Regions from separate parts of the Bradyrhizobium sp. 157 genome, predicted to be linked through region 3. Evidence: predicted binding sites of a transcription regulator. Region 3 holds the regulator's gene; each other region holds the start of a gene.
The links. The regulator PhoB, encoded in region 3, activates phosphate uptake and scavenging genes when phosphate is short. The targets are predictions, from matches to a motif close to TGTCATNNANCTGTCAT.

Region 1 (9,655 bases), on a different contig from region 3:
GAGCGCTGCCAGTTGCGCGGCGAGCCGGCTTTACCTTACAAGCGGGACATGCCCGAGACGACCTATTTTCCGCGCCGTCTCATCCTGGCCGGCGCCATTGTTTCAGGAGTGCTGCTGGCGCTCGCCGTCCACATGCTGGGGGCGCGCTACGGTCTCGATCTCGGCCGCCTGTGGCGATCCGATACAGGCGAATTCATGCCCGCGGGCGCGGCAATCGCGTGGTGGCTGATCGCGACCGTGGGCTTTTCCGGCGGCTATTTTACCGCCAACCTCATGCACAGCGCGGCCGCGGGCCAAATTCCGCAGCGGATGCGACAGTTCCTGATCGCAGTCGGTGTGCTGATCCTTGCCGGCGCCGGCCAGGCCGCCTCCGCGCCGAGCCCGGTCCCGACCGTGTCTGGCGTGCTCGCCGGCCTTGCGGCCTTATGCCTCGGCGCCGTGATGGCATTCTGCGGCGCGCATTTCGCGTTGCGCAAGGCTTAAAGGAACAAGACTTGAGAAACTAAGCGACGACCCGCGCCCGTGGCTTCGATAGCATCGTTTCCACCTCGGAAGCGGGACGCGGCGGGCTGAACAGATAGCCTTGCGCCTGCGTGCAGCCCTCCTGGCGCAAAAGGTCGAACTGCGCGTCGGTCTCGACGCCTTCAGCCGTGGTGACGATACCCAGGCTCTTGCCGAGGCCGGTCACGGCGCGGACGATCGCCATCGAATCATCGCGCGTCGCCAGTTCGGTGACGAAAGAGCGATCGATCTTGATTTTGTCGAACGGAAAGCTGCGCAGGTAACTCAGGGACGAATATCCGGTTCCGAAGTCGTCGAGCGAGATCCGGACGCCAAAGGCGCGAAGCTCGTGCAGAACCGAAAGCGTTGCCTCGCTGTTCTGCAGCAGCACCGATTCCGTGATCTCGAGCTCGAGCCGGTGCGCCGGAAGACCCGAGGCTTTCAGCGCCTCCTTCACCGTCGATACCAGACTGGGATTCTTGAACTGCACCGGCGACAGATTGACGGCGACGCCGACGTCCTGCGACCACTGGGCCGCGTCGATGCAGGCTCGACGCAACACCCAGTCGCCGATCGGCACAATCAGGCCGGTTTCCTCCGCCAGCGGAATGAAGTTGGCCGGAGAGATCATGCCGCGCAGCGAGTGATTCCACCGCACCAGGGCTTCGAAGCCAACAACGACGTCTTTGGCTATATCGCGGATCGGCTGGTAGTAAACTTCGAATTCCCCGCGCTGCAGCGCCGCGCGTAAGTCGAGCTCCAAGAGCCGCCTTGCCTGCGCGCGGGCGTCCATTCCGGTCTCAAAGAAGCGGTAGGTGCCGCGGCCATCCTCCTTGGCGCGATAGAGCGCGAGGTCGGCCTTCTTGAGGAGTTCATCGGGATTCTTGCCGTCCTCCGGCGCCAGCGAAATGCCGATGCTGACCCCGATGACGAGCTGGTGACCGGCGATTTCATAGGGCGCCGAAACCTTCTCGACCACGTGGCTGGCGAGCAAGGCAACAGCGGACGGGTCGCAATCGTTGCAGAACTGCACGATCACGAACTCGTCCCCACCCAGCCTCGCCACCGTGTCGTTCTCGGTGATGCATTCGCCGAGACGGCGGGCGACTTCTTTCAAGAGCGCGTCGCCGACCGGATGGCCGAGCGAATCGTTGATATCCTTGAAGTGGTCGAGGTCGAGACAGAGCACCGCAAGCTGATCGCTGCGCTTGGCGAGCCGCAACGCCTTCTCGAGTTGCTCGCGGAACAACGTCCGGTTCGGCAGATTGGTCAGTGCGTCATGGCGCGCCATGTGGGAAATCTGTTCCTGGGCAGCCTGCCATTCGGTGATGTCCTCGAAGGTCGCGACCCATCCGCCGCCCTTCATCGGCTGGTCGACGACGCGGAGCGAACGTCCGTTGCGGCTCACCGTTCTGGTCACGCTGTTGCCGGCCTTGGCAGCAGCGATCACGTTGGCGACGAACTGATCGGGATCGCCGTCCCATCGATCAAGCGCCTTCTGCTGCCGAAGGACATCGAGCAGCAAACGACCCTGGAGAGTCATGGCGGTCCGTCCCATCATTTCGGCGTAGCGTTGGTTATTGAGCAGGATGCGACCATCCGCATCGAACATGCAAAGTCCCTGCGACATGTTGTCGAGCGCGGTATCGAGCAGGACTTTCTGCTGATGCAGTTCGCCCTTGGCGCGGCGGTCGATCATGGCCGCCAGCAGCGATAGCCCGAGGATGGCGAACGCTGCCACCGCCGTCAGGAAGGAAAGTGCGGTCGGTGAAATCGACAGCCCGTCCGTCCCGAGCGTCGGGTCGGGAATCAACGTGACGGCGCCCATCGCGGTGAAATGATGCGAAACGATGGCAACCGTCAGCAGCCCGGTGGCGCCCACGGTATGGGCGGGATTGTCGCGACGCGCGGCAACAAGAAGCGCCATGGCCGCAAACACGCTGCCAAACACGATCGAGGCCACAACGATGCCGGGCGACCACACAATGAACGCCGGAAGCTCGAGTGCCGCCATGCCGGTGTAGTGCATCGCTGCGACGCCCGCGCCAATCACGGCGCCGCCAATCGCAACCACCGGCCACCGTGCGCTCGACAGCGCAATGCACAGACCGACGGCGACGATGCCTATCGCGAAGACCAGCGACAACAGCGTAACGGGAATGCTGTATCCGGCTCCGGCGCCGGGATCGTAGGCCAGCATCGCGACGAAATGGGTGGCCCAGATTCCGCAGCCGCCGACCGCTGCATCGAGGCCAATCCAGATCGCGCGCGTACGGTCGCGCGAGGCCCTAGCACGATGAAACAGGCTGATGGCGACTGCGCTGGCAAGCCAGCAAATGGCACCGGCAAGCACGACCAGGCGCCAGTCGTGCTCGGAAGTGAGGCAAGTTAGGACGCGATACATACAGACCCCCGAAGGCCTGTAACTGCAGCCCTATTCGTATATTTGGCGTAACCGCCGCGGTGCGGTTACGCGGATGGTAAACAAACGCTTTTTGGCATGCCAGGCATGCCGGCGCGGAAACGCCGCGCGAGCTACTCGCCCGCGCGGCGTTTTGCCTCAATGGCGCGATAAATCAGCTTGCGGCTCGCAGGTTGACCTTGCCTTCCGCCAGCGAGGTCAGCTTCTTGTCGACCGTCTTTTCCTCGTCGAGCGTCTTCTGCAGGATGCTGGCGCAATCGTTGCGGCCAAGCTGCCGCGCCCAGGCGATCAGGCTGCCGTAACGGGTGATTTCATAGTGCTCGGCAGCCTGGGCGGCATTAATGAGGGCCGCGTCCAACACGTCCTTGTCCTCGATCTCGCCTGCGACGTCGTCCGCTTCCTCGATGATGCCGTCGATCGCTGGGCAATCGACCGCCTTCACCTCTGCGCCGTGCATGCGGAATATCTCTTCGAGACGCTGCACATGCGTCTTGGTTTCGTCGAGATGGCCCAAGAAGCCCTGTTTGAGCTGCTTGTCAGTGGCCTTTTCGGCCATTTTCGGCAGTGCTTTCACGAGTTGCTTCTCGGCATAGTAGATATCCTGCAATTGGTGGATGAACAGGTCGTTCATCGTCTTGATGTCTTTGGTGAACAGTCCCATTGCGGTTCTCCTCCATTTGGGAACACGCAGGCGCAGGCCTCATGCTGGCCGGGCGCACGCTTCATGTTCGACATTGATTAGAGGCTAACTTGCTCGCGAAAAGGACGTTCCTGAAGGCCGCGAAAACGCCGCGATGGAACGGATGGAACGGCGCGGCAAAAAGAGCCCGCGGAACGGACCTCGTTGCGACTCAAAATCGTTAACGCGGCGACATATGTATGGCGTATGACAAAGGCGACGAACGACGCCAAAAGGCATGCTTGTCAAGGGCTGCACAACGGCCCGGTTTTGGCTTATGGGTTTCGCGCACGGTGCCTCTGACCGTCGACTGTCACCCGTCGTGACAGGCCCATCTTTACGTATTGCGCCCGCCGGGAGGATGAATGCATCGGCTGCTGACCGCGCTCAGGCGTGGCTTCAAGGAGAAGATCGGCTGGAAACGGCTGGGGATCGCTGCGAGTCTTCTCATCATCATTCTTGCGATCACCCATCTGGTTCGCACCCTGAAGGGCGTCGACACCGGGGTTGTTTTGACGGCCCTGACCGAAATCGCCCCGCATCGGATCGCGCTGGCGGCACTGTGCGTAGTAGGCGCGTTCTTCACGCTGACCTTCTATGATTTCTTCGCATTGCGAACGATTGGCAAGACGCACGTCCCCTACCGCATCGCGGCGATGTCGAGCTTCACCAGCTACACCATCGGTCACAACGTCGGCGCCACCGTCTTCACCGGCGGCGCGATCCGGTTTCGGATCTATTCTGACTACGGCCTGACTGCGATCGATGTCGCCAAGATCTGCTTCCTCTCCGGCCTGACCTTCTGGCTCGGCAATCTGTTTGTGCTCGGCATCGGCATGGCCTGGCATCCTGAGGCGGCGTCGGCGATGGACCTGCTGCCGCCGGCAATGAACCGGCTGATCGCGATCGGCTGCCTTGCCGGCATCGCCGTTTATTTCATCTGGCTGCTCTTGGGCGAAGGGCGCCGCGAACTCGGCCAGAACGGCTGGAAAGTGGTGCTGCCCTCGGCGAGGCTGACGTTGCTGCAAGTCCTAATCGGCGTCGTCGATCTCGGCTTCTGCGCGCTGGCGATGTATTTGCTGATGCCGATCGCGCCGCACATCGATTTCATTTCGTTGGCGGTGGTATTCATCCTGGCAACGCTGCTCGGTTTTGCCAGCCATGCACCCGGTAGCATCGGGGTATTCGATGCCGCGATGCTGGTGGCGCTGCCGCAGTTCGGCAAGGAACAATTACTGGCGACGCTGGTGGTATTCCGAATCCTGTACTTCCTGATTCCCTTCGGCATCTCGATTTGGATCATGGGCACGCGCGAACTCTGGCTCAGCGTGGTGCAGCCTTGGCTGGACCGCCGTCGGCTCGGCGAAGCGTGCACCGCCAAGGCCCGGGTGCGGCAACCGGTCGAGGGCCGGCAATCCCGAGGCCGGTAACGGCGTCGTTATCTGCACCGTCTGGTCTTTTGAGGCAGAGCTGCCTCATTCTCTTATTTCTGCCTTACCGCTAACGTCAAACGACGCCATGGCTGGAATTCTCTCACGTTCGATGATGTCGGTCGCGCTGCTTGCCGGCGTGCTGATTGGAATAATCACGTCCGCGGCGGAAGCCCAGACCGCCGGGGGCTACGGGCCGCTGCAGATTTCTTGGGAAGTACGCAACCGCTTCCGCCTGTTCCGCGAGGAGCGGGATTTCCTGCTGCATGCCGAAAGCGGACGCGGCCGCAGCGTGCTGGCTTCAGAGCAGGTGCTGGCGATCCAGAGCGACGGCCGCGGCTGGGCACGCAATACCGTGAACCGGCTCTGCATCGATCTCGCCGGCCGCGTCAGCGAGCCCTGCACGCGCGACAACGTCAAAGAAAGCTATCTGACACCGATCGATCATCCGGTCGTGATCCGACTGACGGGCCCGGTGCCGGTGGGCGCGACCTGCGCCTGGACGGTCGACGACGGCGACGGCCCGCAAACTTCCACTTTCGACTGCGCCGAACCAGTCAATCTCCGCGTCCGCTACGGCCGCACCACGGTCGTGACCGCCGACATATCCAGCTCGGAGGGCACTCAGCGCGCTTTCACCGAGATCGCGGTACGCGACATCTTCATAGCGGGTCTCGGCGACAGCATCGCGTCCGGCGAGGGAAATCCAGACCGCCCAATTGCGCTCGCCGATGAAGGCTTCTGCTTCCGCTCCTATCTCGGCACAGCGGCCTCGCAATATTACCGGCCGAGCCGCGCGGGATATAAAGGCGGACGGGCCTGCGAGGCGCCCGATTCCCTCGCCGTCTGGCAGCGGCAGAGTGCGCTCTGGTTTAACCCCGCCTGCCACCGTTCGCTCTACAGCTATCAGACGCGAACCGCACTGGCGCTCGCCGTGCGATATCCGCATATCGCGGTGACCTACCTGCCGCTGGCCTGCACGGGCGCCACCATTGCCGACGGGCTGTTCGGCTCGCAGCGCGCCCGCGACTGCCTGCCGTCGAAATCGGGCGGTGCGTGCCAGGGCACCGTCAACGGGCAACTGGCCGAGCTGCGTGAAGCCCTCGCCGCCGCGAAACGCCGCCAGCCGGACCGCCAACTCGACCTGGTGCTGCTATCAATCGGCGCCAACGACATCTATTTTTCCGGCCTCGTCGCCGACGTCATCGTGGACACGGCAACCGAACGCGCACTGTTTCGGCGCAGCGGCGTGATGGCCTCAGTAGACGACGCACGTGGCGCGATGACGCGGGACCTGCCGCAGGGCTTTGCCAAGCTGCGCGAGGCGCTGAAGCCGCTTCTCGGCGGCGACCTGTCGCGGGTGGTCTACACCGCCTACGCCAATCCGACGTTGTCGAATGGCGGCGCGCCCTGCCCCGGCGGACGCGCCGGCTTCGATATCCATCCCTCCTTCAACGCCCAGCCGCAGCGGCTGGCCGCCGTATCGAACTTCGTCGAAAGCGAATTCCTGCCGCAGTTGCGGGCACTGGCGCTCTGTGAGGGCGGCATCCTGTGCCGCAATCCCCGCGCCGACCGCATGACCTTCGTTGACAGCCATCAAGCCAGCTTCGCCAACCACGGCTTCTGCGCACGCGCCGAGAACGATCCCGAATTCGACCGGCAGTGTTTCTCGGCGACCGGCGACAGCTTCGATCCGGATATCGTCACGGCCGCCAGCCAGCCGATGCTGTGCGGCCGCAGCGCCGGTGAGTACCGCGCCTATCTGCCGCGCGCGCGCTGGATCCGCGACGCCAACGACAGCTACTTCGCGGCGATGACCTACCCGCAAGGCCTGCCGGCATCGCAGCAGCCATCCGATATCCATGATGCGACATGGGGGGTCTTGTCCGCAGTCTATGGCGGCGCGGTGCATCCGAGCGCCGAGGGCCACGCCGCGATGGCGGATGCCGCCGTGCCGGCCGCCGCCGCCGTGCTGCAGCTCGATGCGGCGGTGCCTGAAGTCACGTCGCAGCCAATGCAGCCGATACCGGTTTTGCCGGATGTGCCGCGCCCACCAGGCAGAACCGGATTGAATTAGAGCGTTTTCAAGCGAAGTGGACACCGGTTCGCGTCAAGAAAACGCGTCAAAACAAGAATCTAGAGCCGGTTCTATTCAATCAGAACCGAAAAGGCTCTAGCGCGCAGGTGCAGGAACCGGTGCCGGCGCAGTGGTCTTCTTGGGCGCTGCGGGGGTCTTTGCCGCACCGGCGGGTTGCTTGATCGCAGCGGCCTGCGCCGGCAAATATTTTGCGATGATCGCGGGATCGACCTGCGCCAGCGCCGTATCCGGCAGGCGGGTCCAGACCTCATCCCTGCCCAGCAGCGAAATGCCGAGATAGCCGCGCATCGTCAACGTCTGCCCATCGGGACTGAGCGTCATCTTGGCTTTGTAGATCTTGCCATCGCGCGGATCGAGCACGTTGCCGTTCTCGTATTTCAATCCGTCGCGCTTCATGTCCCGGATGAACGAGAGCCCGAGCCACGGCGCATCCTTGCGATCGTCAGTGCATTTCGAGCAAGTCGGATTGGGAGCATCGCCGGGTTCGGAAAAGAGCTTGGCGAACACGCCCTCGAAGGCGCCATTGCGGTCTACGACGAGAAACCACCCGACCGGCTTGCCCTTCTCGACCTTCTCCCACAGCCCGGCTGCAGAAGGTTCCGCCGGCTGCGCGGCGAGTTCACCAGCCAACGCGAGCCCGATCACGATCGGGAGTATCAGTTGAAATCCAGCCAGCTTGCGCATCGTCATCACCTGCAATTCGCTAAAGGAATGGCCCCAGACTAAGGCCATTTCGCGGACGGTTCCAGCAACGATCGCCGCGAGCCCGATAAAGCTCCGCGGGCCCAACTGTCATTTTTTTGGAATCAGCTGACCCCGAGCTTCTTCTGCAGGCTCGATGACGAGGTGGTGTACTGGAACACCAGCCGCTTGTCCGGATAGACATAGCGGTGCGCCTTCTGCGCCATCAGCGCGCCCTCATGGAATCCGGACAGGATCAACTTGAGCTTGCCGGGATAGGTGTTGATGTCGCCGATCGCGAAGATGGCGGGAACATTGGTTTCGAAGGCCGCGGTATCGACCGGAACCAGATTGTTCTCGAGCGCGACGCCCCAATTCGCAACCGGGCCGAGCTTCATCGTCAGCCCGAAGAACGGCAGCATTGTATCGCACTCGATCTTCGAGACCGCGTTGTCGTTGCCCTTCATCATCGCCGCGGACAGCTTGCCGCCCTCGCCTTCGAGCGACGTCACCTGACCGATCTTCAGGTCCATCTTGCCGCTCGCGACCAGCGCACGCATTTGCTCGACGCTGTGCGGCGCGGCGCGGAAATCGTCGCGCCGGTGCAAAAGCGTCACGCGCTTCGCGATCGGATGCAAATTGAGCGTCCAGTCGAGCGCGGAATCGCCGCCGCCGACGATCAGGATACTCTTGTCGCGGAACTGCTCCATCTTGCGTACGGCATAAAACACCGAGGTGCCTTCATAGGCCTCGATGCCCGGCACCGGAGGACGCTTCGGCTGGAACGAACCGCCGCCCGCGGAAATCACCACCACCTTGCACTCGAACACCTTGCCGGCATCGGTGGTCACGCGGAACAGCGGATCGCCGATCTTCTCGATCGTCTCCACCATCTCGTTGAGATGGAAGATCGGACCGAACGGTTTGATCTGCTGCAGCAGCGCGTCTGTGAGGCCCTGCCCGGTGACGAAGGGAATGCCGGGAATGTCGTAGATCGGTTTCTCCGGGTAGAGTTCGGCACACTGGCCGCCGATCTTGTCGAGGATGTCGACCAGATGCACCTTCATGTCCAACAGGCCCAATTCGAAGACGGCGAACAGGCCGCACGGACCCGCGCCGATAATCAGCACATCGGTCTTGATCGCTTCGCTCATATCAGCTTCTTTTCGGTTGAACCTGGCGAAATGCCGCATCTGTCTAGCCAAGCCAGCGGCAACAGGAAAGCCAAATATCGCACTCCTGGCCGCGGCAACCCCTTGCCGTCACTCGACAAGTGGGCTGTAAGGAAACGAGACTTTCGGAGATGGCCCTGTGAACGCCCACTTGCGTCCCGACGCGACCCCGCGTCCGGAAGATTTTCCGTACCGCTTGTCGGACAATGTGAGATTTGCCGACCTCGACCCCAACCAGCATGTCAATAACGCAGTCTACGCGACCTATTTCGAAACCGGCCGCGTCACGCTGATGAAGGACCGCAGCTACGGACTGATGCCAGACGGCGTGACCTGGATCATGGTCCGGCTCGACATGCATTTCCGCGCCGAATTGTGCTGGCCTGGTACGATTGAAATGGGACTGGGCGTGGTCAAGTTCGGCCGAACTTCGGTCACCTTCGATCAGGTGGTTTTCTCCGAAGGCAAATGCGTTGCGTCGGCGCAATCGGTTTCGGTGCTGCTGGACGAAGCCACGCGCAAGCCAACGCCATTGACGCCGGAGATTCTGGCCAATTTTCAGCGCTGGATTCGCCGCGGAGCAAAGCCGACATGATGCGCGCGGCGATGTTGGCGGCCCCTGATCGTCGGCATCGCGATGCAGCCTGTCGCTGCCGAGCCGTTCCATCGCGA
Region 2 (9,655 bases), on a different contig from region 3:
CTTTCGACTCGACACCTTCAATCCCCCAAGACCAGCATCTTTCCGTGAAATTGTCTTGGGACGTGATCAACATCCCGAAATGCACGCCTTGATCGATTCGATGAAGATTCACGGCGAGCCACCATCAACATTTGATGGCCAGCACCCGGAGTTTGCTTTTGGCGACACTACCCACCCGCGGTGGATCGTTGGCAATAATTATCTAGTGCCGGGACCAAATAATGAAGAAGTTAAGGCCGTGCTTCAAAGCGCGATCGCGATTCCCGAGCAACAGACTATGCACGGCGTTTTCCTAGCGAAAGGAGCCCATTTCATAGCACAAGCTCCTATGACGGAAGCAGAGGTTAGCGCCTACAAGCGTAGCCCGAATACCTTCTTTGGCATTGTCCAGGATGTCGGACGAAATGCAAAGGATGCTTTAGAACTCGCCGAGTTCTTCTACGAAACTTATCAACACACTCCAAAGGAGAAGCTACCTGAATTCTTGAGTAAACATCCCGAGCTCGAACGTTTGCGTGCTCTCTCTCAGAAGGACCTCGCTATTTTCGTATGTGAGCAATGGGCGTTGAGCGCTGAAGCGGCGCCTAAGCGTAAGAACGAGAAATAGCATTACAGGGACAGTGCATCCAATTCATGCGTCAGGCCTTCGCAGGCATCATCCGCAAACTAGAATGCACTGTCGCCGTAATTCTAATTCCTAGTTCAGGCTGTTGGATATTTCGACGCGCATGTCCGGCGGTGGATTATCAGGCCCATAACCGAGTCGCTCGAGAACGAGGAAACTGCGGTTGAGGGCTACATCGCAAATCTCAACGAGGCATTCGAGGTGCTTCTTTGTCTCACACCACCCCTCAAGCATGTCCGGCGCCAAACCTCCTCTAACGCAATCCGCCATTATCTGCTCGCAACCCCGTTCATCATTGTTAAGCAACGCGGACGCGAGGCGAATGCGAGGGAGGAAGATTAGTGCCCAAGTTTCATTGTCCCAGTCGAACCGCGTTTCTACCGGGTTAAACGTAAGCGAATTGCGCTGCGCCTGCGTTGCAGCAGGTTGGCGCTGACGACGTTTGCTCATGATCAACGCTCCACGCTTTCGAGGATTGCCCCATCAGGAGCATATCACTACCGCAGGGAATGGAGGCGTCGCGTCGCCTTCCGCGGTTTTTGAAAGAGAGCTAGGTACCATGATCAGCTCAAAATCGAGTTCCGCAAGGAGTGCTGGTTCGATTCCGGCCAGGGGCACCACGCTTCGCCCTCGCGGGCTACGCGTGGCGCAGCAGCGCAGAACTGCGAGACCGGAGCGTGCCCTGCGAAGCTTGAGCGTGCGAAAGCGAAGACGGACAGCTTTCGCTGCTTCGATTGCAAGCGGCCGGTTAACGACAGCTAAATGGGAAGACCTCGCCCCCAGCTCCGCGCCGCGTCGAACATTGCCATTGCCGGGGCGGTAGGAGGCAAAGTCGCCGGCACGATCAGCTTGATCTGCTTGTCGAGTTCGACCCCTTCGATTCGAAGAGCGACCAGCTGCTCTGTAGCAACTTCGTCGGCAACAGAGGCTTCCATGACAATCGAGGCACCGCAGCCGGCGCGGACCGCGCGCTTGACAGCCTCGGTGCTGCCGAAACCATCGATGATGGTCAGGGATTTCGCGATTGATCCCAGTTGCCGGCGCAAGAGATAACCGGTTCCGGTGCCGGATTCACCGCCCAGCAGCGGCTCGGTCTGCAAGTCAGTCACGGACACGGATCCACGTCGGGCCCAACGATGACCGGATCCCACGATGACGACGAGCGGCTCCCGCCTCCAGGTGCGCGCGGTAAAGCCCGGTCGTTCATCCCACCATTCCATTGCTGCAACGTCAGCTTCGCCTCGTTCCAGCCGGGCGACTACATCCGAGTTCGATCCAATCCATTGTTCGACCGGGATGCCGGCACTTTGCCGAAAGGCTGCGATGTGAGGCTGCAGCAAGTATGTACCAACATTGCTCGATGCCGCCAGGCGCAGTGCAGGAAGGTGAATCAGACTGCGCACGCGGCCGGCCGTCTCGACCAGTGCGCGCGCCAGCGGAAGGAAGCGGGCGCCTTGATCCGTCGGCATGACGCTGCCACGCTGACGTACTAACAGAGGCGCAGCCAAGACTTCCTCCAATTGGCGGATATGATCCACGATGGTGGATGGCGCCAGATCAAGTTCACGCGCCGCTGCACGAACGCCCCGCGCAGCGATCACGGTCACGAAGGAGCGGGCATGGATCAGATTCAGCATTTCATTTCGTCAATGCAGGATTTCTGATTTTTCTCGCCGGGCTGTTGATGGCCCCGCGAGGCATCTTGCCGGCCAAGGCCTCGATGATGCTGGTCGCTGCGGATAACTCGATCTCTCGCCTCACCGACATCACCGCTGACCCGATATGCGGCGTCAATACGGTTCGGGCACCCGGCCTGGTCAATCTCGTGTCGATTGACGTTGGCCGGTCGGGCCGCGCCCAGTCCTCGCATTCGAAAACATCGGCGGCATATCCTCCGAGCTGACCGCTATCGAGCGCATCGGCCACGGCGGCTTCATTGACGAGTGAACCCCGTGCGGGGTTGACGAGTAACGCGCCGCGCCGCATCCGGCCGATCGCTTCTGCATCGATCAAACCGGTGGTGGCCTCCGTCAGCGGCAAACCCAGCACCACGATGTCGGCTGATTTCAACACATTCTCGAGCGCCATGGCTTCCACACCGGGGCTCTCGAACGGCTCAGCGTCATATGCGACGATGCGGCAGCCGAATCCGGAAAGCCGGCGTGCAATGGCCTGGCCGACTCGGCCGAAGCCGACGATCCCCACCGTCGAGTTGCCGATGCCGGTTCCGTAAAGCTGAGGCCGCCAGCCGGCGAATCCCGATTTGCGAATTCCCGCATCACCGGCGGCAATATGCCGCCCCAGCGCGATCATCAATCCGATAGCCAGTTCAGCCGTCGGTTCGGTGAGAAGGTCCGGCACGATTGTTACTTGGATGCCGCGTTCGCTTGCGGCATCGACGTCGATATTGTCATAGCCCTTCAACGCGGCGCCGATGACTTTCAGGTTCGGGCATTGCTCGAGAAACGCCCGGTCGACGCAATCGGTCATGAATGCCATTAGCGCGGCTGCTTCCCTGCAGCGTTCGATCACCTCGTGATAGCTCCATGGTTCGGGCCCATCGTTTGCAACGATGCGAGCAACGCCATCGAACACGGCGCGGGTCTCGGGAAAGACCCGGTTTGTCAGAACGATGAGCGGCAACTCTGTCATCGAGGCACGGTTACTTGAGCGATTTTCGCAAGTACGCGCCGACGCTGTCGACGATTACAACGCATGCGAGGATCGAAAGCAGGATGGCCGAAACCTGGTCGTAGTTCAGGAGGCGCAGAGCCGAGATCAGCTCGAAACCGATTCCCCCTGCGCCAACGATGCCGAGCACGGCGGAAGCGCGGAAATGATACTCCCACCGGTAGATCGTGACATCGGTGAGCTGCGGCAGGACTTGCGGCAGAACGGCGTGCTGGATGACTTGCAACGGCGTCGCGCCCGCGGCGCGAGCCGCTTCCAGCGGCTTGGGATCGACATGTTCGATTGCCTCGGAATAGAACTTGCCGACCATGCCGATCGAATGCAGCGCCAGCGCAAGGACACCAGGCAGCGCCCCGAAACCGACCGCGGCGACAAACAGAACGCCAAGGATGATCTCCGGCACCGAACGCAAGAAGGCGAGGAATGTCCGAACCGCCAGATAAACGGTCGGGTGCGGGCTGGTATTGGGAGCGGCCAAAAGTGCGAGCGGCAAGGAGAAGGCCACGGCGAGCGCCGTCCCGGCGATCGACATCGCAAGCGTATCCAGAAGCGGCCGCAACCATGATTGCCAGCGGCTGAAATCCGGCGGCACCATTTCAGAGGCTAGCGTACCGATCGCAGGCCCACTCTCCAGAAATCGCTGCGCGTCGAAAAAGCCCGTGGCCGCCAGCGCCGCTACGCACGCAGCGATGATCAAGCCGACGAGGCCCGCCCCGCGCAAGGCGGAGCGGCGTTGTTCTTCGAGAATGGCGTCAAACGTGTGCGAAACCGATTTCATCGTTTCACAGCTTGGCAATATCGAGTTGCAGCACTTTCGCCATGTCGCGCAGCACGTCGTAGTCCTTGTCGGTTGCCGTCGCGATAGCTTCAACGCGGAACAGCTTGAGGATGGCCGGGTCCTTTAGGTCCAGGAACGCTCGCTTGATAGCTTCCTTGAGCTCAGGCTTCAGAAAGCCCTGCACCGTGAGCGGGTAGTTCGGAATCGGTTCGGACAATGCGAGCTGCCTGAGCTTGGTGGAATCGATCTTCTTGGTCTCGACCAAGACCCGGTAAATGGATTCGGATAATGCCCCCGCAGGCACCTGCCCGGCAGCGACGGCACGCGCCACCGCATCGTGCTGGCCCAGGTGGACGACCTTATAGTCGGCGTCTCCGGTCAGCCCTTGCTTGGCGAGAAGGGCGCGCGGCGCAAGATGGCTCGACGTGGAAGCCCGATCACCGAATGCGAATGGCTTGCCCTTGATGTCGGCCAATTCCTTCACCGGGCCATCCGCCGTGGCTATCAGGATTGATTGGTAATTGGGTTTACCCTTTTCGACGCCTACGCCGAAGGGCTCGATTTCCGGCGCTTTCGACTTGGCGAGCACGTAGGAGAACGGGCCAAAATACCCGACCTCGATGCGTCCGAACCGCATCGCCTCGATCATCGACGAATAGTCCGTGGTGACGATGATCTCGACGGGTCTCTTGAGCACCTCCTCAAGGTACTTCTTGAGCGGCTGTGCATTCTGAATGATGGTCGACGCGTTCTCGTCGGGAAGCAGTGCGATACGCAGCTTGTCGGGGTTTGTCTTGTCGGCGGCAAATGCCGGAGCGGCGAGCACGCAGAGCCCGGCCGCGGCCGATGCAACGAGGAAGTTGCGGCGGTGAATCATCTGATTTCTCCATCCAGATTGAGGGCTCGACTAAGCCGCTTTGGCCAAGCCTTTGCGTTCCGTCGCATAGATACGATCGAGCGTAACCGACCCGAGTTGATCTGGCGCCCCTTCGAAAACGATGCCGCCCTGCGCGAGGCCGATGATGTGATCGGCGAACCGACATGCCAGATCGACCTGATGCAGGCTGACGATCGCGGTGATCCCGTCCTCGCGGCAGATCCGATGAAGATCTTCGAGCACCCGGACGGACGTGGCGGGGTCGAGGCTCGCGACGGGTTCATCGGCGAGCATGATTTCCGGCTTCTGGGCCATGGCGCGCGCGATGCCGACGCGTTGCTGTTGTCCACCGGAAAGCTGATCGGCGCGGTCCAGCGCCCTGTCGGCAAGTCCGACCCGGTCAAGCGCCTCCAGGGCCAGCAGGCGGTCAGCGCGCGGCAGCGGAAAAATCGACCGCACCACACTGTGCGCAGCAAGCCGTCCCGTCAGCACATTGTCGAGCGCCGACAGCCGGCCGATCAAATGATGTTGCTGGAACACCATTCCAGTCCGCCGCCGATGCGCCCGCAACTGTGTGCGGCTGGAGAAGATCGATCCACGCCCCTCGACGCAAACCTCACCCGACGTCGGCCGCACGAGCCCATTGAGGCTGCGCAGCAATGTCGATTTTCCCGCCCCTGAGGTGCCGAGAAGAACGATGAATTTTCCCCGCTCGAACATGGCGGTGGTCGGCCGCAGCGCGACGACCCCGTTGGGGTATGTAACGGTCACGTTCTGGAGCGACAACATCTCGAACCTCGCAGCGTGTTCGCTGTTTCCGAACAAAATCGTTAATTGTTCGCTTAGTCCGACTATCAAGCGTCCATGACGTCAGGATGACACAGCCCAAGGCAGGCTCGATGCCCGACCTGCTGGTCCGAGCTACTCTCTCAAAACTCGGACGTGTTAAGTGTTCTGTACGCGATTGATCCGCCTCACCGCGAAGCTGTCGCTGCGGTACGGAAATAAAAAGGTTCGCTCGGCAGCGAGCCGTAGACAAAAGGCTCCTGCTGCCGTCCGGTTGCGGCCATCACATCATCGCGGACGAAGCGAAAGAGCATGGAGATCTCCAGCCCCGGCTGCTTCAGCCGATTGAGCAGCGCCTTCATGAACGGAGAGTTGTCGTCGTCCCCATCGTGCGCCACCTGACCGGCTTTCGCCGCATAGGCGATCATGGTCCCGCCCTCGGGCTCCACGCGCGCTAGCCCCATTCCGAGCGAGCGCGTGCTGTTAGTGAAGCGCATCTGCGGCGCGAAAGGATTGTCCCGGCACGCATCCAGCACGATGAGCCGCAATCCCCGCACGCCTTCGATCGCGGTGCTGAGCTCGTCGATCGAAACTGCTTCGAGGCGCACGTCGCGATCGGTCTTCAACTGCGCATCGACAGGTGCGAGCCAGTTGACTCCGCCCATCTCGAGTCCGTGGCCGGCAAAATAGATGACGGCCCAGTCAGACGTTTCCGCCTCCCTGGCGAAGGCTCGCAGGGCGGCAAACATCTGTTCGCGCGTCTGATCGCGCAGCAGCGTCACCTTGCGGAAGCCGAGCGCGTCGAATTCCGCCGCCAGCGCCTCGGCGTCGCGGCGCGCATTCTTGAGGGGTGAAACGTTCTGATAGGCGGCATTGCCGATCACCAGCGCAACCCGATTGCTGCGCTCGCGCGACGGCGTTGCGCCCGGCGCGACCGGTTCGCCGCGGGGCGGCGCCATTGCGCTATCCACCTCGCGCACAAGCTGCTCCGCCTCGCGGAACACGTCGGCGGCGTCGGGACTGGACAGCGGCAGCCGGCGCGCGGTGGACAGCGCATCCCGTGCGGCCGCGATGTTGTTGGTTCGACCCAATGCCACGCTCTTTAGCGCAAACGCTTCGGCGTTTTGGGGGTCGATCTTGAGCAGCGCATCCAGCACAGGAAGCGCTTCCGGGTAACGCTTCAGCGCCACGAGGGCTTTTCCGTGCAGCAAGCCGATGTCGGCGGAAGTCTTCTGCTGCGAAGAGTTACCGCTGACCCGAGCGGCGCGAGCTCGCGCAATCTGTTGGAGCGCCTCATCGGGACGGCCAAGTTGCACCAGGAAGTCGGCCTGGTGGATGAAATTGTAGATGCCGCCAGGTTGCAGCCTGGCCGCCTGGTCCAGATCGGCCCGGCTCTCCGCGATGCTGCCACGCCGCACATGGGCAGCGGCGCGGTTGCGCAACGCGTCGGCGCGGTCGGAATTATTGTTCGCGACCGCGAGCGCCTTGGTCGCGTCTATGATGGCGAGGTCGAATTGGCCGAACCCGCTGCGGATCAACGCCCGGTTAAGCCATGCTTCGACGAAGGAGGGATTGTCTTCGAGGCACCGGTCGCAGCTGGCGAGTGCGTTCCTGTAGTCGTGCCGGGTGATGAACTTATAGCACCGATTGTAGTACGCGATCGCGCGCTCTCGTTTTGAAATGCCGGGCGTGCTGATGATCGCCATACAGGCTGCGAGGCCGGCCTCGTTGTCGTCCGCACGGCAGGAATTCCAGAGCTTTGCGCGATTGTCGGAAGGTGCGGCCTCGGATGCGCCGGCACCGGGCAACATCAACGCAAGCGCTAGCACAAGCGCCATGGCATGGCCCGGCCGGGCGTGGCGATGACCGAACAGAAGCGCGATCATGAACGTGTCCTGTTGAAAACGGCGACTTGCCCGCGCGCCGGCGAACCAACCACGTCAGTCAGATGCGGCGGCTGGTCGAGAGCCCGCGCCACCCGCCTGATCAGCATGATCATGGCTGTTGCAACCATCAGGAAGATCGACCCGATGAAAGCCAGGATGATCGGCATCAGCCAAAGGGAAAACACGCCTCGAATGGCCGCCGATTCCGGTACATCGGGATCGTAGAGCACCGAGACAGTTTGTCCGGTGCGATAAGCCGGCGGATTGGTGCGCAGCCCGGACTGGAATTCAATGGTACGACCGTCCATCGTCTGGAAGCGCACGACTGGCGCAAACACGTAGCCCTTATCCTCGCTGTCGCGCAGGCGCACCATCTCGATCACCGACCCGGGCGTTTCAATGGCGCGTGCAATCCATGTTCTTGTTGACCAGACACTGAAGCCCGCTGCGAGCAATAGCAGCAGGCCAATCGGTATCAGGGCGAACCTGGCAAGGCGGCTGAGAAAAACTGCAGGATCTTCCATGAAACGACGCGCCCTGCGGCAAACACTGTTGTAGGCGTGGATGTGTCTTGGCGTGGACTGAAAGGTTCAATGCCCCGAGCAGGTGTCATGGCACCAGCGGCGGGCACAACTCCCGAGCAGCGGGGCGCAGAGGCAGCGAGGTTTACTCTTCCAACCTCCACCCCCTCATTTCTTCCCGAACGCGCTGAGCAGTCCGCCCAGCAGCTTCGATGCGATTCCGCCGATCGCGCCGAAGCCGCCGGTGGCGCCGATCACGCCGGTGATGATCGGAATCAAGGTTGCTATGGTCGAACCTGAAACCGGCGCGGCTGTGGTTGGCGCCTGACCGGCAATCGCTCCCAGATTGAAGGGCAGGTTGAGAATGCCCGCCGACTGCAGCAGGGTGACGATACCAAGCATGCCCGCTGAAAGCTGTACGCTCGGCCGCGACATCGCCGGCGCGAGCGGCTCGGCGGGCTTATCCGGTTTTTCGGTGCCTGGAAGCGGCTTGCCGGTCAGCCGCTCGTAGAGCAGCGGCATCAGCACGGTGATGAGATCGACCGGCGGCGCGGCGGCTGGCTGTTGCGGCGTTGCCGGCTGCGCGACGACCGGCGCCGGGACGGTGTTGACCGGTTGCGCGAGCACCGGCGCATTGGCGATCGGCGTGATCGCCGGCATCGCAGCGGGCTTGCCGGTCGCAAGCACGGTAAGAAGCTGCGTGATGTCGAGCTGCTTGCCGGTAAGTGCCGACTGCAAAATCAGCGGCAGCAGCAGTTCGAGGCCTTGGCCCGGCTTGGCAGGATCGGCCATCGGTTTCTCCTTCGATAGCAACATGAGAATAAGCGGGAGCAGTTGCTGCAGGTCGAGCGCGGCAGCGCCAGAGGCGGTACCGGTCTCCGCGACGAGGACGCCAGGCATTGCGGCTTCGGCCCCGAGCGAGACGCCGAGCGCGGCCGCCGTCTCCGGCCCGACCGCGCCATCGACGACCATGCCCTCGGCTTCCTGAAAACGCAGCACGGCTGCTTGCGTGTTTAATCCGAACTCGCCGTCGATCAGGCCGGGATCGAAGCCTTTGGCGGCCAGCGCCGCCTGGATGCGCGCAACCACCGCCATATCCATGTTCGGTGCATCGACCTCGTAGATGATGGCGGGCGGGTTGACCTTGATCGGCGCGGCACTGTCATAGGAGATGCCGGGAATCAGGATGCCGGTATGCCAGCCGCGGCCGTGCACCGTGTCGGCCACCACGCCGTAACGCCGTCCCTTTGCCTCGATGGTGCCGCCGTTGCCGTCGCATACTGCGATGTGGCCCATCTTGCCCGGACCAGGCGGATAGCGGAGCACGATGCCGCCGACGGTTGCCGCCGCCTCCTCCACCGAAACGCGCTTACCGAGCCGTTCGAGGTCAGCCTTCCAGGCGCCGGTATAGGCATCGGCCTTGGCCGGCAGCGCCGTGTGGTCGACGCAGCCGTAAAGCGTGCCGGCTTCCTGATAGACCAGCCATGAAAC
Region 3 (9,655 bases):
AGGCTATGGTCCGGAACCCCCATCGGGCGGCGGAATACAGCAAAACTGTGCTACCGCCGTCATCAACGGCGCCTAATATGTTGAAGAAGCGCGTTTTATTGTCGTCCGGCGAATTCCACTTCGGCCCAAAACGCGCTACCAGAGGGGCAAGGGAGCCGCGTAGCGGCGGCGGGGTTCGCGCCAGCGCCGTCGTCGCAGAAGCGCAATTCGAGGTGTAGATGCTGGAAGCAATACGCAGGGCGACTTCGTTTCTGCGCCAGAAACAGGTCCTGCATAAGCTCGGGGTCGTTATCAGCATCACGGTCATCGCCGTTGCGTGCTACGTGCTCTATCACATGCTCCGCGGCATCGACACCAACGAGGTGATCGAGGCCATCAAGGGCACCGAGCCGCGCCGGATCGCGCTGGCGGCCCTGTTCGTGGCGGCGGGCTATTTCACGCTCACCTTCTATGACTGGTTCGCCGTCCGCGCCATCGGCCAGCACCACGTACCCTACCGCATCAACGCGCTGGCGGCCTTCACCTCCTATTCGATCGGGCACAATGTCGGTGCCAGCGTCTTCACCGGCGGCGCGGTGCGCTACCGGATTTATTCGGCCTGGGGGTTGAACGCGATCGACGTGGCCAAAATCTGCTTCCTGGCCGGGCTGACCTTCTGGCTCGGCAATGCCGCGGTTTTGGGCCTCGGCATCGCCTACCATCCGGAAGCCGCTGCCGCGATCGATCAACTGCCGGCCTGGCTCAACCGCGTTGCAGCGTTTGGAATCATCATCGCCCTGGTCGGCTATGTCGCCTGGGTCTGGGCCCAGCCGCGCAGCGTCGGCCGCGGACCGTGGACGGTCACGCTGCCGGGCGGCCCGCTGACGCTGCTGCAGATCGCTATCGGCATCGTCGATCTCGGCTTCTGTGCGCTCGCGATGTACATGCTGGTGCCGGACGAGCCCGATATCGGCTTTGTCGTCGTCGCGGTCATCTTCGTATCGGCGACGCTATTGGGTTTCGCCAGCCATTCGCCGGGCGGGCTCGGCGTCTTCGACGCTGCCATGCTGGTCGGCCTCTGGCAGATGGACCGGGAGGAACTGCTCGCCGGCATGCTGCTGTTCCGCGTCCTCTATTATATTGGCCCTTTTGTCATATCTGTAATCTTGCTGACGCTTCGGGAGATTATCATCGGCGCGCGATCGAAGCGCCTGCGCCATTTGGCGCCTGCCGCCGACCCCGAGCCGAGGCATGAGGCCCCCGTCTATGTGCGCGAGCGTGGAGACACCGGCGCCTGATGATGCGGCGGGCGCCTCGCGAACAGCGGAAGAAAAGCCTGCGTCCATGGCGATAGACGATTCGAACTCCTCCTTCTTTGCGCCGTGGCCGGATCGGCTGCGGCATTCGGCCATCATCCTGTTGGCCGCCGGGCTGGCGCTTTGCGCGCTGGTGCTGCTGGCCGATCTCTCGTTGGCGCGTGCGGTTGCGGTCTTCATCTGCATCGCCGCCGCAGCGCTGGTGCCATGGCGGCTGCATGACACCGTCGGTTCCCGCGAGGATGTCCGCGCCGTCAGTCCGGTTGAATCTGCTGCCGTTAGCGCCGTCGTTGCCGGCATGCCGGACCCGGCCGTGCTGCTCGACCGCGCCGGCCGCGTCATTCACCTCAATGCGGCGGCCGCCCAGCTCGCGCCGGCGTTGCGCAAGAACGAACTCGCCCAGTTCGCGCTGCGCTCTCCCGAGATCATCACCGCATTGCGCGAGGCGATCGCGACCAGCGAGCCGCGCCGCGCCAACTATCTCGACCAGGTGCCGGTCGACCGCTGGATGGAACTGATCATCACGCCGGTACCGGTGCCGACGCTGTTCGGCGGCACCGAACGGTGCATGCTGATGACCTTCCACGACCAGACGCCGTTGCGCCGGGTCGAGGAAATGCGCGCCGATTTCGTCGCCAATGCCAGCCACGAGCTGCGCACGCCGCTCGCCGCTTTGTCGGGTTTCATCGATACGCTGCAGGGCCCGGCCAAGGATGACGCCAAGGCGCGCGAGCGCTTTCTGTCCATCATGCATACGCAGGCGACCCGGATGGCGCGGCTGATCGACGACCTGCTGTCGCTGTCGCGGGTCGAGCTGTCGGCGCATGTCCGCCCCGAAGCTTGCGTCGATATCGTGCCGATCATTCGCCAGGTCGCCGACGGGCTGGAGCCGCTGGCCAGGGAACGCCAGGTGGCGATCGAGATCGATCTGCCGGAGACGCCGGTCGCGATTGCGGGCGATCGCGAGGAACTGCTGCGGCTGTTCGAGAACCTGATCGAGAACGCGCTCAAATATGGCGCGTCCGGCGGCAGGGTGATCGTGTCGCTGAACCAGGTCGCCGCGGGAGAGGGCGCGCCGGAAGTCCGCGTCATGGTCCGCGATTTCGGCCCCGGCATCGCGCCGGAACACCTGCCGCGACTGACCGAGCGGTTCTATCGGGTCGATGTCGGCGACAGCCGGGCGCAGGGTGGAACCGGGCTCGGTTTATCCTTGGTGAAACATATTCTTAACCGCCATCGCGGCCGTCTTTTGATCGAAAGCGTGCCGAAAAACGGCGCCACCTTTACTGCCTGTTTTCCTCCGGCGAAACCCCCGACGACGGCATAAATACAAGCAATTTCAATCGCTTGGATATGTCATCCAACTGTCATCGAACCTTCGTAAAAGCTCTATCGACCGCGCCTACACGGGCGGCATGAGCGCGATCGGACGCAACAGCGCTTCGCTCAGGAGATGGAGATCAACCATGAATTTCGTCAAGACAATCGTCGCCGCCGGCCTGGTCGCCGCGTCGACCTCGGCGTTCGCTGCCGATATCACCGGCGCGGGCGCCACCTTCCCGTTCCCGCTCTATTCGAAGTGGGCCGACGCCTACAAGAAGGAGACCGGCAACGGTCTGAACTACCAGTCGATCGGCTCCGGCGCCGGTATCAAGCAGATCGTGGCTAAGACCGTGACCTTCGGCGCCAGCGACATGCCGCTCAAGCCGGAGCAGCTCGAAAAGGACGGCATGATCCAGTGGCCGCAGGCGATGGGCGCCTTAGTGCCGGTCGTCAATCTTGAAGGCATCAAGCCGGGTGAACTGGTGTTCTCGGGCGAACTGCTCGGCGACATCTATCTCGGCAAGATCAAGAAGTGGGACGATCCCGCGATCGCCAAGCTCAATCCCAAACTGAAGCTGCCGAGCGAGGCCATCACGGTGGTTCGCCGCTCGGATGGATCGGGCACGACCTTCCTCTGGACCGACTATCTCTCCAAGACCAATGCCGAATGGAAGGCGAAAGCCGGCTCCGGCACCGCCGTGGAGTGGCCGACCGGCGTCGGCGCCAAGGGTAATGAAGGCGTCGCCGGCAATGTCAGCCAGACCAAGAACTCGATCGGTTACGTCGAGTACGCCTATGCCAAGCAGAACAAGCTGACCTATGGCGCGGTCATCAACAAGGCCGGCAAGACCGTGCAGCCGACCATCGGTGCGTTCCAGGCCGCAGCCGCCAATGCTGACTGGGCCGGCGCCAAGAACTATTACGTGATTCTGACCGACCAGCCCGGCGAAGCCTCGTGGCCGATCACCGGTGCGACCTTCATCCTGATGCACCGGGAGCCTGTGGACAAGGCGGCCTCGGCCGAAGCCATCAAGTTCTTCAAGTGGGCGTTCGAGAAGGGCGACAAGATGGCTGAAGAACTCGACTACATCCCGATGCCGGACTCGGTCGTCAAGCAGATCGAGAAGACCTGGACCTCCGAGATCAAGAGCTGAAGCAGACGTTGAGCACGTCGCGCCCCGTCATTCCGGGGCGCGACGAAGTCGCGAATCCGAAATCTCGAGATTTCTGGCCCTTCGGACCATCCCGGAATGACGCCGGGTAAATCGTCAAGAAGATCGCCTCAAAGCAGAAGCGACATTTTTCGGGCGTTGAAGTAAAAGACAGGGGACCAGCGTGGCAGAAATGGCGGTTGAAAGCGACGTAATGGAAGCTGCCGGACCCTATGACCGCGCCCGGGCCCTTGGCGCTTTCAAGTTTGGCGATATTACCTTCTACTGGATCACGCGCGCCTGCGCGATCTCGGTCCTCCTGATCCTCGGCGGCATCATCCTTTCGCTGATCGTCGGCGCCTGGCCCGCGATCCGGGAGTACGGCGCAGCATTCCTGTGGACGCAGCGCTGGGCGCCGTCGGCCGATCCACCGGTGCTGGGTGCGCTCGGCCCGATCTACGGCACGCTGGTCACCTCCGTGATCGCGATGATGATCGCCATTCCCGTCGGCCTCGGCATTGCGGTGTTCCTTACCGAGATCTGCCCGCTCTGGCTGCGTCGTCCGATCGGCCTTGCCATCGAACTGCTCGCCGGCATTCCCTCGATCATCTACGGCATGTGGGGCTTCTTCGTGCTGGGGCCGTTCCTGGCCAACAACTTCCAGCCGTTCATGATCAGCGTGTTCGATGGCGTCCCGGTGCTCGGCACGATCTTCGCCGGCCCGCCGTCCTATCTCAGCCTGTTCAATGCCTCGCTGATTTTGGCGATCATGGTGCTGCCCTTCATCACCGCAATCTCGGTCGACGTGTTCAAGACGGTGCCGCCGGTTTTGAAGGAGGCGGCCTACGGCGTCGGCTGCACCACCTGGGAAGTCGTCCGCAACGTCGTGATCCCCTATACCCGGGTCGGCGTGATCGGCGGCATTATGCTGGCGCTCGGCCGCGCGCTCGGCGAGACCATGGCGGTCACCTTCATCATCGGCAATTCGTTCAAGATCCAGTCCTCGCTCTTCGCGCCCGGCACCACGATCTCTGCTGCGATCGCTTCCGAATTCGCCGAGAGCGACGGCCTGCACCAGTCCGGCCTGATCCTGCTCGGCCTGTTGCTGTTCATTTTGACGTTCTTCGTTCTTGCTGCCGCAAGGCTGATGCTGATGCGGCTGGAACAGAAAGCGGGGAACTGAGATCATGAACCCGATTTACGTATCTCGCCGCCGCAACAACATCATCGTCAAGTACCTGTGCATGGGCGCCGCGCTGTTCGGCGTGACCTGGCTCGCTTTGATCCTGTTCACGCTGTTCTTCAATGGCCTTTCCGGCATCAATTTCGCCGTCTTCACTCAGGATACGCCACCGCCCGGATCGACCGACGGCGGCCTGCGCAACGCCATCATCGGCTCGATCATCATGACCATGGTTGGGGTCGGCATTGGCGCGCCGCTCGGCCTGTTCGCCGGCACCTACCTCGCCGAATACGGCAAGCACGACAAGCTCACCTCGGTGATCCGTTTCATCAACGACATCCTGTTGAGTGCGCCCTCGATCATCATCGGCCTGTTCATCTACGGCGCCATCGTGGTGCCGATGGGCGGGTTCTCGGCGTTCGCCGGATGTCTCGCGCTCGCCGTGATCGTGATCCCCGTGGTGGTCCGCACCACCGAGGACATGCTGGGATTGGTTCCCAATCCCCTGCGGGAAGCGGCGTCCGCGCTCGGCATGCCGCGCTCGCTGGTGATCCGGCGCATCGCCTATCGTGCCGCGCGCGCTGGCCTGATCACCGGCGTCCTGCTCGCGACCGCCCGGGTCGCCGGCGAAACCGCGCCGCTCTTGTTCACCGCGCTCTCCAACCAGTTCTTCAGCCTGGATATGACCAAGACGATGGCGAACCTGCCGGTGACCATCAACAACTTCGTCCAGAGCCCCTATGCCTACTGGAAGCAACTCGCCTGGGCCGGTGCCCTGTTGATCACGCTCACCGTATTGGCCCTAAACATTGGCGCGCGCATTCTTGGCGCCGAGAGGATATCCAAATGACCGAACTCTCCGTATCCGTGAGTAACGCGAGCGGCCCAGTTCCGCAGGTGGCGCTGCCGGAGGCCGCACCCAAGGTGACCGCCCGCGGCCTGAACTTCTACTATGGCGAGCACCACGCGCTGAAGGACATCAATCTCACGCTCGGCACCCATCGCGTCACCGCCTTCATCGGCCCGTCCGGCTGCGGCAAATCCACGTTGCTGCGGATATTCAACCGGATGTATGATCTCTATCCGGGTCAGCGCGCCACCGGTCAGCTCTTGCTCGACCAGACCAACGTCCTCGACCCGAAGCTCGACCTCAATCTGCTGCGGGCCCGCGTCGGCATGGTGTTCCAAAAGCCGACGCCGTTCCCGATGACGATCTACGAGAATATCGCCTTCGGCATCCGTCTCTATGAGAAGATCTCGAAGTCCGAGATGGACGGCCGGGTCGAGAAGGCGCTGCGCGGCGGCGCGCTATGGAACGAGGTCAAGGACAAGTTGAACGCCAGTGGCCTCTCGCTGTCCGGCGGTCAGCAGCAGCGGCTATGCATCGCGCGCACCGTTGCGGTCAGGCCCGAGGTGATCCTGTTTGACGAGCCCTGCTCGGCGCTCGATCCGATCTCGACCGCCAAGATCGAGGAACTGATTCAGGAACTGGCGGAGGACTACACCATCGCCATCGTCACCCATAATATGCAGCAGGCGGCGCGCGTCTCGGACAAGACCGCCTTCATGTATCTCGGCGAGCTGATCGAATTCGACGATACCAACAAGATTTTCACCTCGCCGCGCGATCGACGTACCCAGGACTACATCACGGGGCGGTTTGGTTAAGGAGATAACAGATGGCTTCTGAGCACACCGCCAAGGCATTCGACAGCGACCTTCAGGAATTGACGCGCCTTGTTGCCGAGATGGGCGGCCTGGCTGAGCGCATGATCACCGAATCCGTCGACGCGCTGGTCCGCCGCGACGTCGCGCTCGGCAAGCACGTCGTCGCCACCGACGTCGAGATCGACCGCCTGCAGCATCTGATCGAGGAGCGCGCGGTGCTGACCATCGCCCGCCGTCAGCCGATGGCGATCGATTTGCGCGAAATCGTCGGCTCGATGCGGGTTGCCACCGATCTGGAACGGATCGGCGACCTCGCCAAGAACATGGGCAAGCGTGTCGCGGCGCTGGAGAACGATTTCCAGCCGCTGAAGCTGATGCGCGGCCTCGAACACATGACCGACCTGGTACAATCGCAGGTCAAGTCGGTGCTGGACGCCTATGCCGCGCACGATCTGCCGGCGGCGATGGCGGTGTGGAAGGGCGACGAGGAAGTCGACGCCATCTGCACCTCGCTGTTCCGCGAACTCCTGACCTATATGATGGAAGATCCGCGCAACATCTCGTTCTGCATCCATCTGATGTTCTGCGCCAAGAACATCGAACGGATCGGCGATCACGCCACCAACATCGCCGAAACCGTGTTCTACATGATCGAGGGTCAGCAGATGCTCGACAAGCGCCCGAAGGGCGACATGACGACCTTTGCCACCGCGGTTCCGAATAGCTGAGGGATACGAGATGAGCGCGCGCATTATGGTGGTCGAGGATGAGGAAGCGCTGACCACGCTGTTGCGCTACAACCTCGACGCTGAAGGCTATGAGGTCGAAACCGTCGGACGCGGCGACGATGCGGATACGCGGCTGAAAGAGCGCGTGCCCGATCTCGTCGTGCTTGACTGGATGCTGCCGGGGCTCTCCGGCATCGAGCTGTGCCGCCGCCTGCGCGCCCGGCCGGAAACCAAGCAATTGCCGATCATCATGCTGACGGCGCGCGGCGAGGAGAGCGAGCGCGTGCGCGGGCTTGCGACCGGCGCCGACGACTACATCGTCAAGCCGTTCTCGGTTCCGGAACTGCTGGCGCGGGTGAAGGGCCTGTTGCGGCGGGCAAGCCCCGAGCGGCTCGCCACTGTGCTGACCTATGGCGACATCGAACTCGATCGCGAAAAACGCCGCGTCGCGCGCTCGGGCCGTCAGATCGATCTCGGTCCGACCGAGTATCGCCTGCTGGAATTTTTCCTGGAGCATCCCGGCCGCGTCTTCAGCCGCGAGCAGTTGCTCGACAGCGTCTGGGGCCGCGACATCTACATCGACGAGCGCACCGTCGACGTCCACATCGGCCGCTTGCGCAAGCTGCTCAACCCCGGCCGCGAGCAGGACCCGATCCGCACCGTCCGCGGCGCCGGTTACGCGCTGGATGACCGATTTGCGAAGGTGGAGCCGTAAGGCTCCATCGTTGTCCGCGCGAAAGCGGGGACTCTCTCATCGTCATTGCGAGCGAAGCGAAGCAATCCATCGTGCGGCAAAGCAAGTATGGATTGCTTCGCTACGCTCGCAATGACAGTGGAACGCGTAGCCCGGATTTCGCTTCGCTCCATCCGGGCTACGACGAACCGCGACTTACCTTGTCTGCTTCGGCTGCTGACGGCGGCGGTCGGCGGCGGGCTGGTAGGCGATGCGCGAGTGGTGGGCGCAATAAGGCAGGCCAGTGAGCGCTTTGCCGCCGCAGAAGAAGAATTCCGGGCTTGAGGGATCGCCGACCGGCCAGTGGCAGGTCGCCTCGTTCAGTTCGAGCAGCGACAGCCGCTGGCTCATCGGCACGACATTGTCGAAGGCGATCGGATCCGGCTCCATCTCGACTTCGAAGGCGTGCGCGAGCGCGGTATTGCCGCGCGAGACCGGGCGCGACACGCGCATCATCGGCTGGGCGGGACGTGCCTTGCGCTGCCGCGGGGCGGCCGAGGAGGGGCTCTTGGCACGGCCGGAGAGACCCAGCCGGTGCACTTTGCCGATTACGGCGTTTCGTGTCACATTTCCGAGTTCCGCGGCGATCTGGCTTGCCGACAATCCGGCTTCCCAGAGCTTCTTAAGCTGCTCGACGCGATCGTCGGACCAGGTCAAAACCGTCATCGTAATCTTCCCTTCGCATCGCGCCGGCCAATCGGGGCGGCGCTGGCGATGTCATCGTCTCAAAAATCCCTGCGGTCAGAATCCCTTAGCCCTCGCCGGGCGCGCTAACCGCGCCCGAACGTTTACGCCTGCACAAAAGGACTCCAGGGATCAGAACTGCCGCACGAGATGTCGTATCCGACAGCCCAAACGCTACAATATGGCGTGACTCCGGCGCAAGAGTCCGGGCCCGAGCGTCCACATGTTCTGACATCTAGGCATTTCACTGCGTGTTTTCCACCACACCGCAATCCTACGGATTTCAGCCCCTTGCACTGCAGGAAAAGCCGTTCCGTGGCGTGTTGACAGCGCTCCCCGCCCACATAGAATGCCTCTCACGTGCCGCCCTTAAGAGGCGGCACGTTTCGTTTTCGCAAGACCGGCTGTTGCCGCGTTCGCGCCAATGCACGCCCGCGGCAGGTCTCAAAGGCAGGTCTCAAACCTCAGTGATTGCCATGACCAATAGCGCCACGTCGCATCTGCTCCCCGTCTTCGCCAGGGTCGATCTCGGCTTCGAACGCGGCGAAGGCTGCTGGCTGACCGCCACCAATGGCGAGCGTTATCTCGACTTCACCTCAGGCGTCGCGGTGAATGCGCTCGGTCACTGCCATCCGCACCTGATCAAGGCGTTGCAGGAACAGTCGACGAAGCTCTGGCACATGTCGAACCTGTTCAAGTCGCCCGATGGCGAGAAGCTGGCCGCGCGGCTCTGCGAGCAGAGCTTTGCCGACCTGGTGTTCTTCTGCAATTCCGGCGCGGAGGCGATGGAAGGCGTGATCAAGGTCGTGCGCCGCTATCAATTCTCCAAGGGCCATCCAGAACGCTATCGCCTCATCACCTTCGAGGGCGCGTTCCACGGCCGCACGTTG

Region 1: the regulator PhoB is predicted to act here: its motif matches at 3,799-3,815, upstream of IVA95_RS36240 (YbhN family protein).
Region 2: the regulator PhoB is predicted to act here: its motif matches at 5,836-5,852, upstream of phnC (phosphonate ABC transporter ATP-binding protein).

What each region holds. Positions count from the first base shown of each region.
Region 1 is NZ_JADPKF010000120.1:114,464-124,118, forward strand. Features, by position in the region: gene IVA95_RS36225 (hypothetical protein) at 49-483, shown strand; gene IVA95_RS36230 (EAL domain-containing protein) at 503-2,905, opposite strand; gene IVA95_RS36235 (ferritin-like domain-containing protein) at 3,078-3,584, opposite strand; gene IVA95_RS36240 (YbhN family protein) at 3,968-5,032, shown strand; gene IVA95_RS36245 (hypothetical protein) at 5,121-7,109, shown strand; gene IVA95_RS36250 (DUF2147 domain-containing protein) at 7,206-7,814, opposite strand; gene IVA95_RS36255 (NAD(P)/FAD-dependent oxidoreductase) at 7,937-8,965, opposite strand; gene IVA95_RS36260 (thioesterase family protein) at 9,123-9,578, shown strand.
Region 2 is NZ_JADPKF010000005.1:26,487-36,141, forward strand. Features, by position in the region: gene IVA95_RS00860 (hypothetical protein) at 1-607, shown strand, start outside; gene IVA95_RS00865 (hypothetical protein) at 698-1,075, opposite strand; gene IVA95_RS00870 (LysR family transcriptional regulator) at 1,384-2,262, opposite strand; gene IVA95_RS00875 (phosphonate dehydrogenase) at 2,264-3,268, opposite strand; gene phnE (phosphonate ABC transporter, permease protein PhnE) at 3,288-4,094, opposite strand; gene phnD (phosphate/phosphite/phosphonate ABC transporter substrate-binding protein) at 4,099-4,971, opposite strand; gene phnC (phosphonate ABC transporter ATP-binding protein) at 5,002-5,760, opposite strand; gene IVA95_RS00895 (caspase family protein) at 5,946-7,643, opposite strand; gene IVA95_RS00900 (DUF3592 domain-containing protein) at 7,640-8,167, opposite strand; gene IVA95_RS00905 (peptidoglycan-binding protein) at 8,333-9,655, opposite strand, start outside.
Region 3 is NZ_JADPKF010000077.1:133,385-143,039, reverse strand. Features, by position in the region: gene IVA95_RS20195 (lysylphosphatidylglycerol synthase domain-containing protein) at 219-1,277, shown strand; gene IVA95_RS20190 (ATP-binding protein) at 1,324-2,622, shown strand; gene pstS (phosphate ABC transporter substrate-binding protein PstS) at 2,762-3,772, shown strand; gene pstC (phosphate ABC transporter permease subunit PstC) at 3,954-4,952, shown strand; gene pstA (phosphate ABC transporter permease PstA) at 4,957-5,802, shown strand; gene pstB (phosphate ABC transporter ATP-binding protein PstB) at 5,799-6,620, shown strand; gene phoU (phosphate signaling complex protein PhoU) at 6,632-7,348, shown strand; gene phoB (phosphate regulon transcriptional regulator PhoB) at 7,359-8,063, shown strand; gene IVA95_RS20155 (GcrA family cell cycle regulator) at 8,238-8,747, opposite strand; gene IVA95_RS20150 (aspartate aminotransferase family protein) at 9,242-9,655, shown strand, end outside.